DNA from 4 places in the Vibrio parahaemolyticus genome. Region 1 is predicted to be linked to each of the others. Evidence: predicted binding sites of a transcription regulator. Region 1 holds the regulator's gene; each other region holds the start of a gene.

Region 1 (2,208 bases):
GCAAAAAACTGGTCGCAAAACATTATGAGCACCCAGATCCGAATCAGCCTAAAGTCTTCATCAGTGAGCTGAAAGTCGAAGAGTGTTCGCCAGAGCTGCAAGATATTGTGGCGAAACTGGTTGCGCAAGTGGATGCTGAAAAACTGTCGGGCAGTGCATTTCTGCATGGCGGTCGCTTATGGGATCTAAGCTTTGCTGATTACCAAACGTTGGCTAAAGAGAGCGAGTATGCGTCTTGGCTGGCCGCGCACGGTTATGGTGCTAATCACTTTACGGTGAGTGTGAATCAGCTGAATCAACACGATGAAGTCAAACAGGTTAACGACCATCTTCGTCAGGCAGGGTTTGTGATCAATGAGTCGGGCGGTGAGGTGAAAGGCTCACCAGACGTGTTGCTTGAGCAATCGTCGACGATGGCAGACAAAGTGCCAGTGACCTTCGAAGAAGGTTCGGAAATTATCCCAGGTGGCTTTTACGAGTTTGCTAAACGTTACCCAATGGAGAATGGCGAGTTGTATCCAGGCTTTGTTGCAGCATCAGCAGACAAAATTTTTGAAAGTACTAATGGCTAAACGCCATGGAATACCTCGGGCTAACGTTGTTGTTTGTTAGCCTCTTGCGACCTAGGGTTTGACTGAGTTGCAAGGTAAATAACAAGGTAAATAAAAAGCCACCAATGTCGCCATTGGTGGCTTTTATAATTTTGTTCGTGTCACTCTAAATTGAGATTAACGAGTACCGTAAACAACGATAGTTTTACCGTGCGCAGAGATTAGGTTCTGCTCTTCTAGCATCTTCAAGATACGACCTACTGTCTCACGAGAACAGCCAACGATTTGACCGATTTCTTGACGAGTGATCTTGATTTGCATGCCGTCTGGGTGAGTCATCGCATCTGGTTGTTTAGCAAGGTTCAGAAGCGTCTGAGCGATACGACCAGTTACGTCTAGGAACGCTAGGTCACCCACTTTTTGGCTAGTTACTTGAAGACGACGAGCCATCTGCGCAGAAAGACGCATTAGGATGTCTGGGTTTACTTGGATAAGCTGACGGAATTTCTTGAAAGAAATTTCAGCAACTTCACAAGGAGATTTAGCGCGAACCCAAGCTGTACGCTCTTGGTCTTCTTCGAATAGACCAAGTTCACCAATAAAGTCACCTTGGTTTAGGTAAGAAAGAATCATTTCCTTACCTTCTTCGTCCTTGATAAGAACCGCAACAGAGCCTTTAACGATGTAGTACAACGTTTCAGCTTTTTCACCTGCGTGAATTAGCGTGCTCTTTGATGGGTACTTATGAATATGACAGTGTGAAAGAAACCACTCTAATGTTGGGTCGGTTTGAGGTTTACCTAGAACCATAATATCTCACTTCCTCTGCAGGGTACGCTTGCGCTATCCATATTTTAGCTAAGCCTGAATTAGGCTTACTAGAATAAGAGCACTTTTTATATGCTGCAAGCTCTCTTGTGTTTCGGTAAGAAATAGTATCCTTTTTCGAAAACGATTTCTTGATTTTAATCGTGCCATGATTGAGATTTTGTAAGCAAAACTGTGCACATGATCACGGTATGAAAAGTAAACATCTAGCCCGCTACGTTTTTAGCCAATTTTTCCTGTTTCAATCAGCTGTTGTAGGATAGGCCTAACTATGAGCTCCATTGCAAAGCTCATTTTGCCGCCTGGCACAACAATGGTGTTGTGGCGCGACATAAATGAGCCATCAATCATGGCCAGCAGATATGGGAAGTCGACATTCTTAATGCCACGCAGACGAATCACCACAAAGCTTTCATCTAAACTCGGAATGCCTTTGGCGTTAAGCGGGTTGGAGGTATCGACGGTTGGGACGCGTTGAAAGTTGATGTGAGTACGAGAAAACTGCGGAGTGATGTAATTGAGGTAATCGTCCATTGAGCGCACGATTGAGTCCATCACCGCTTCACGCGAATGGCCGCGATCGCGAGTGTCGCGCACGAATTTTTGGATCCACTCTAAGTTTACAATTGGCACCATGCCAATTAAGAAGTCCACATGCTGAGCAACATTAACATCGCCATCAACCACACCACCATGCAGCCCTTCATAAAACAGCACGTCGCTGTTTTCAGGTAAGTCTTGCCATGGTGTAAATGTGCCTGGCATTTGATTGTAGGGAACTGCTTCGTCAAACGTATGCAGATAACGGCGCACGCTGCCAGTGCCGTCA
Region 2 (2,208 bases), on a different contig from region 1:
TTACTGCGTAAGAGCCGATTACACATAGGTTTGCCATACGAACCATACGGTGGAAACCTTCTTCGATGATAGAAAGCTTCTGTTGTTTCGCGACATCACCCGGCCACATTGCACGTACGTCTTGTAGGAAGCGATGGTTGATCTCGTAAATGATCTCCATGTGACGTGGTAGTAGGTGCTGGATTAGCGACTCTGGCCATGTCTCTAGTGCTTCAGGAAGTAGCGTGTGGTTGGTGTACGCGAATGTCTTAGAGCTGATTTCCCAAGCCGCTTCCCAAGTTAGACCTTTTTCGTCCATCAGGATGCGCATTAGTTCAGGAATCGCAATCGTTGGGTGCGTATCGTTAAGCTGGATAGTCTCTTGCTTAGGTAGATCCGCTAGCGAGTAGCCTGCTGCTTCGTGGCGACGTAGGATGTCGCGTACAGACGCTGCTGAGTGGAAGTACTGCTGCATCAGACGCAGTGTTTTACCTTTCTCGTGGTTGTCGTTCGGGTAAAGCACTTTGGTGATGTTACCTGCGTCGATCAGTGCGTGTTGCGCTTCGAAGTAATCACCGTTGTTAAAGCTTGCTAGTGAGAATGGTGCAATCGCCTGACATTCCCAAAGACGTAGCGGATAAACTGTGTCTGATTCGTAACCTACGATAGGCAGATCCCAAGGCATTGCTTTTACAGACATGCCAGGAACCCATTTGCGAACTTCTTTACCGTCTACATTAACAACTTCAACATGACCGTAAAAACCGATTTCTTGCGCCAGCTCAGGACGAGCGACTTCCCAAGGGTAGCCTTCCACACCACGCCATGCGTCTGGTGCTTCTTGTTGGCGACCGTCTTTGAACGACTGCTTAAACAGGCCGTATTCGTAGTGAAGGCCGTAGCCCACTGTTGGGAACTCTTGAGCAGCACATGAATCCATGAAACATGCAGCCAGACGACCAAGACCACCGTTACCAAGTGATGGATCGCGCTCTTCTTCTAGAAGGTCAGTTAGGTTATGACCTAATTCAGCCATTGCTTCTGTTACTTGTTCGTACAGACCCATGCTGATTAAGTTGTTGCCCGTTAAACGACCGATAAGGAATTCTAGTGAAAGGTAGTTAACGCTCTTCGCTTGTTGGATGCGAGGATCGGTTTCAGTAGCAAGCAAATCAAAAGTAGTGAACTCAGCCAGTGCGCGACCCATTGCTAGGTACCATGCGCGGCTGTCTGCGTTTTCAACCGTGTGAGCGTAAGTTACGGAAAGGTGTTTCTTAACGCTGTCTTGGAAGGACTTCTTGTCAAATTGTTTCTGTTGAGTAGGTTTCATTACGAAATTCTCACGTCTTTTAGTAATTCATCTGCCATACATCGTGCATTTACCTCTGTGAATAAACATCCTCCTAATTCTCCTCCTTTGCAGGAGGAGGGGTGAGGGCGTAGAGGGGGGACCATAAGGAAGTTAGTGATCCAAATCTCAACACGACATCCTTGGCTCCTATTCTTAGTGATTTTGATCACAACCAAATATGAGAAAGGTTAAAGATTGTTCATGACGCTTTTTATTGCCCTTTTCACCTATCATGCAAAAAGTGTCTTACCGATCACATTAGCTTCGTTAACATCGAGAAATTTTTCGCAAGAGATGTGCAACACAATCTTAATAGCACCAACACCAAAGACATTTAAGTGATAAAAATCACAAAACAAGGGCGTAGTTGATGCCAAATCCATCAACTCTTGAGAATTAGGAAGTGGATCAAAGTAACGAGCATTTCTGATGTCGTACCATCCCTCTCGGCTTACTAGATTGAGCAATTTTTATACAAGCTAGAATTATGCGGTGTGAGTCATTTCTAGTTTTGCTAGCTTTTATACCTAAGTGACCTCGGGAGATGGCATTTTGTGTGGATATTGCCAAACCCAAAACAGGGCAGTGCAAAGTGAAAATCACGCTTAATCGCCGAAACATTGATGGTTGTTTAACGGTGTCGCTGGACGAGAGGAAGACTTCGAGAGGGTCTCTTGTTAAAAACAGTGCGTTGAAGTCACTTGGGTATCATAAATAAGGACATAATTACTAATGTGGATTCCATCTAAACTTACTCGTCCCGGCCGACTACACAATGCCATTGTGCGCCCACGAGTGTTGGACTTACTACAACAAGCGCCTTACTACAAATTGGTTTTGTTCCGTTCTCCAGCAGGTTACGGAAAAACAACGATGGC
Region 3 (2,208 bases), on a different contig from region 1:
AAAGTTGAGTTGTAACCCATCTGCGTCTTTTGGCAGTTCGCCGTTAGACACAATCGCCCCCTCGGGATAATTCGGGCAGCCAGTCAGGCACTGGCTGCAAATTATTACTTAATAACTTCTTAGATGTTGATTGCTGTTTCAAGAGCAACTTTCATCATGTCGTTGAACGACTTTTGGCGCTCTTCTGAGCTTAGTTTTTCGCCACGGATGATGTGGTCAGAAACCGTTAGGATAGTTAGAGCTTTCGCGCCTAGGTCTGCAGCTACGCCGTAGATACCTGCCGCTTCCATGTCTACACCTAGGATACCTAGTTTTTCCATCTTCTCGAAGATGTCTGCTTCTGGTGTGTAGAACAGGTCTGCAGAGAATACGTTACCTACTTTCACTGGCACTTCTTGAGCGCGAGCTTGCTTAACCGCTTCTTCTAGAAGGCTGAAGTCAGCAATTGCAGCGAAATCGTGGTTGTTGAAACGGATACGGTTAACTTTTGAGTCTGTAGAAGCACCCATACCGATAACAACGTCCATTAGGTTAACGTCGTCACGTACCGCGCCACAGCTACCTACACGGATAACGTTTTTCACGCCGTATTCAGCGATTAGCTCGTGTACGTAGATACAGCATGAAGGGATACCCATACCGTGACCCATTACAGACACTTTTTTACCTTTGTAAGTGCCAGTAAAGCCGAACATGTTGCGAACGTCACAAACTTGCTTCACATCTTCAAGGAAAGTTTCTGCAATGTATTTAGCACGCAAAGGGTCGCCTGGCATTAGAACTGTTTCAGCGAAATCACCTGGTTGTGCGTTGATGTGTGGGGTTGCCATAAGTGCTCTCCAAAGTTTTGTTCTGATAAAACGCATCTATTATAGGATGCTATTACCAATTCTGTTGAACTTGTTCGTTTTCGTTGAGGCAATAATATCGGGACGTACAGTGATCCCTTGAGAGGTTAGTCACAAAAAACACCCTTTTCGAAACTAACCACGCTATTGATAACTAAATCTGTTGAAAGCAAAAAGGCAATCGATTTGCTTTTGAGCGATTTGTTGATTGCGTACACAAAACAGCCAAAGAAAAAGATAAATATTTTTTAAATCGAGCTGATCGAAATCGCGGAGGAGTAAGTAAAACGATTAAATTGTACAACTAATTTTCTTGTACAATTTAGGGTGGCTTGCTATAAGTTATACAACTAAACTTTTTGTATAGGGATGACGTTGCTATGGAATCTTCAATCAAAGTAGGTATCAGTTCTTGCGTGCTAGGTGAACGCGTGCGTTTCGACTCTGGTCATAAAGTCAGTAACTTTGTAACTAAAGAGCTTAGCAATTATTTTGACTTTGTTTCTGTATGCCCAGAAGTGGGGGTAGGCATGCCAGTGCCACGCCCGACGATTCGTTTAATCAGTAATGAAGAACGCATCGCGTTGGTTGAAACGAAAAATCCCGACAATGATCACACAGATAACATGCTGACTTACTCCGCAAATAAAGTGGATGAGCTTCAAAATGAGCAATTGTGTGGTTATATCGTTTGTGCCAAATCGCCAACATGCGGTATGGAACGCGTAAAAGTGTACAGCAAAAACAACGCTGCAAAAGAAGGGGTTGGTCTTTACACGAAAACGTTGATGGAAAAAATGCCGTGGTTACCTGTCGAAGAAGATGGACGCTTAAATGATCCCGTTCTTAAAGAGAACTTCATTACTCGCATTTACTGTCTCAACGATTTTTATGAATCGATGGCAGGTGAGCCGACACGCGGTAAGATCATCGATTTCCATTCTCGTTATAAGCTAACGCTTATGGCGCACCATCCAGAGTCGTATCGATCTTTGGGGCGCTTAGTCGCAGATGTTGCCAACTATGAGATTGACGAGTTTTACCGAGAATATCGATTAGGTCTGATGACGGCGCTATCGAACCGTGCCAGTCGCAAAAACAACACGAATGTGTTGATGCATCTTCAAGGGTATTTCAAACGCTCTCTAAACAAAGATGAAAAAGAAGAACTCGCGACCGTGATTCAAGACTATCGCACTGGCACGCTGCCATTGCTCGCGCCACTAACATTAATTAAACACTATCTAAATGCTTATCCAGATGAATATCTGCAAAAACAGAAGTTTTTAGAGCCACACCCGCAGGAGATGAGATTACGATATGGTTTGTAGTTCAGAAGAAAAACTATACGCAATTCGAG
Region 4 (2,208 bases), 290 kb from region 1:
CAAACGTTGGCAGAGCAACACGCCAATTTGTATTACGCGCTCGGTTTTCATCCGTATTTTCTAGAAGATAACGTTGAGCAACACCTTTCAGAACTAGAACGCTATCTCAACCAAAAATCGCCACAGTGTGTGGCAATCGGAGAGTGCGGACTAGACTTTGCAGTTAACGTAGATCCTGAGCTACAAGAAAGGGCGCTTGAAACTCAATTTGAGCTGGCAAGGCGTTTCAATCTTCCTGTCATTTTGCACAGCCGGAAAGCACACAATCGACTCATTCAAATGGTCAAAGCGGCGAAGTTACCTCGTGGTGGCGTTTTGCACGCGTTTGCTGGTAGTTATCAGCAGGGAATGGAGTGGGTCAGATTAGGTTTTTTCATCGGTGTTGGTGGAACCATTACCTATCCGAGAGCCCATAAAACTCGCGACGCGATTCAAAGATTACCACTCGAAAATCTAGTTATAGAAACAGATGCTCCAGATATGCCTATACTTGGTTATCAAGGGGAGCCGAATCACCCTGCCAAACTCATTCATGTATTCAATGAGCTCGCAGAGTTGCATAGTGTGCGAAAGCAATCGATTGCCACTCAGCTGTGGGAAAATAGCAATTTTGCTTTCTCTATCTGTGAATAAAATCTAAAGATGTAGTCTGAAATAGAAAACGTTTCCCTGCTTATTGTGAGATAACTCACAAAGGTGGGTGAATCAATGATGAATCTTATAAGAAAGTGTGAGGGTGGCATTACTTTAATTGATTCTGCGTGAGTATAATTGCCCCCGCTTTATAGCTCCATTTTGTAACACGCCAATAAATAACTTATAAGGAAGTCATAAACTATGAGCCTGTTTATGAGCCTAGTCGGTATGGTAGTGCTTCTTGCTATTGCATTTGCATTTTCTAATAACCGTAAAGCTATCAATCTAAGAACTGTGGGTGGCGCATTCGCTATCCAATTCGCATTAGGTGCATTCGTACTTTATGTACCTTGGGGCCGTGATCTACTAAACGGTTTCTCTACTGGTGTTTCTAACGTTATCAACTACGGTAACAATGGTTCATCGTTCCTATTCGGTGGTCTTGTTTCTGACAAGATGTTCGAAGTATTCGGCGGCGGCGGTTTCATCTTCGCTTTCCGTGTTCTTCCTACACTGATCTTCTTCTCAGCACTGATTTCAGTTCTTTACTACGTTGGCGTAATGCAGTGGGTTATCAAGATTCTTGGTGGTGCACTTCAAAAAGCGCTTGGTACTTCTCGTGCGGAATCAATGTCAGCAGCAGCTAACATCTTCGTAGGTCAAACTGAAGCACCTCTAGTAGTTCGTCCATTCGTTCCAAAAATGACTCAATCTGAGCTATTCGCGGTAATGTGTGGTGGTCTAGCTTCTGTAGCTGGTGGTGTACTAGCAGGTTACGCATCTATGGGTGTTCCTCTAGAGTACCTAGTAGCAGCATCATTCATGGCAGCACCAGGTGGTCTACTGTTCGCTAAGATTCTTCACCCAGAGACTGATCAGCCTCACGAAGATATCGAAGAAGCAATGGACGGTGGCGACGACAAACCAGCTAACGTAATCGACGCAGCAGCGGGCGGTGCGGCTTCTGGTCTACAACTTGCGCTAAACGTAGGTGCAATGCTAATCGCATTCGTTGGTCTGATTGCTCTAGTTAACGGTATGCTAGGTGGCATCGGTGGTTGGTTCGGCATGCCTGAGCTAACTCTAGAACTAATCCTAGGTTACGCATTCTCTCCACTAGCATTCCTAATCGGTGTTCCATGGAACGAAGCGGTTGTTGCTGGTTCATTCATCGGTCAGAAACTAGTTATCAACGAATTCGTTGCTTACTTGAACTTCACACCTTACCTAGGTGACAGCGCTCAAGTAGTAGCAGCAACTGGTGAAGTAATGTCTGAGAAGACAACAGCTATCATCTCATTCGCACTATGTGGCTTCGCGAACCTTTCTTCTATCGCGATCCTACTTGGTGGTCTAGGTAGCCTTGCACCAAACCGTCGTTCAGATATCGCTCGCATGGGTATCAAAGCAGTTCTTGCAGGTACGTTGTCTAACCTTATGGCAGCGACAATTGCAGGCTTCTGCCTAAGCCTTGCAGCATTTTAATTAGAATCGGTTCTTAATATATAGACGCCGTTTTAAACCATGCCCTGTAGCAAGAGATTGCTGCGGGGCATTTTTCGTTTTTCAGGA

The links. The regulator CRP, encoded in region 1, controls carbon source genes, mostly activating them, when cyclic AMP is high. The targets are predictions, from matches to a motif close to TGTGANNNNNNTCACA.
Positions count from the first base shown of each region.
Region 2: a site for CRP is predicted at 1,486-1,501, ahead of DYB02_RS19575 (glycogen/starch/alpha-glucan phosphorylase). Genes of this name have one in related genera too.
Region 3: a site for CRP is predicted at 949-964, ahead of deoD (purine-nucleoside phosphorylase). Genes of this name have one in related genera too.
Region 4: a site for CRP is predicted at 678-693, ahead of DYB02_RS14060 (NupC/NupG family nucleoside CNT transporter). Genes of this name have one in related genera too.

Region 1 covers NZ_UHIL01000001.1:3,038,369-3,040,576, reverse strand. The annotation lists gene DYB02_RS15580 (DUF1338 domain-containing protein) at 1-572, shown strand, start outside; gene crp (cAMP-activated global transcriptional regulator CRP) at 729-1,361, opposite strand; gene DYB02_RS15570 (phosphoribulokinase) at 1,602-2,208, opposite strand, start outside.
Region 2 covers NZ_UHIL01000002.1:592,424-594,631, forward strand. The annotation lists gene DYB02_RS19575 (glycogen/starch/alpha-glucan phosphorylase) at 1-1,309, opposite strand, end outside; gene malT (HTH-type transcriptional regulator MalT) at 2,063-2,208, shown strand, end outside.
Region 3 covers NZ_UHIL01000002.1:446,323-448,530, reverse strand. The annotation lists gene DYB02_RS18880 (lactate dehydrogenase) at 1-51, opposite strand, end outside; gene deoD (purine-nucleoside phosphorylase) at 120-830, opposite strand; gene DYB02_RS18865 (YbgA family protein) at 1,229-2,179, shown strand; gene DYB02_RS18860 (MerR family transcriptional regulator) at 2,169-2,208, shown strand, end outside.
Region 4 covers NZ_UHIL01000001.1:2,747,462-2,749,669, reverse strand. The annotation lists gene DYB02_RS14065 (TatD family hydrolase) at 1-633, shown strand, start outside; gene DYB02_RS14060 (NupC/NupG family nucleoside CNT transporter) at 838-2,121, shown strand.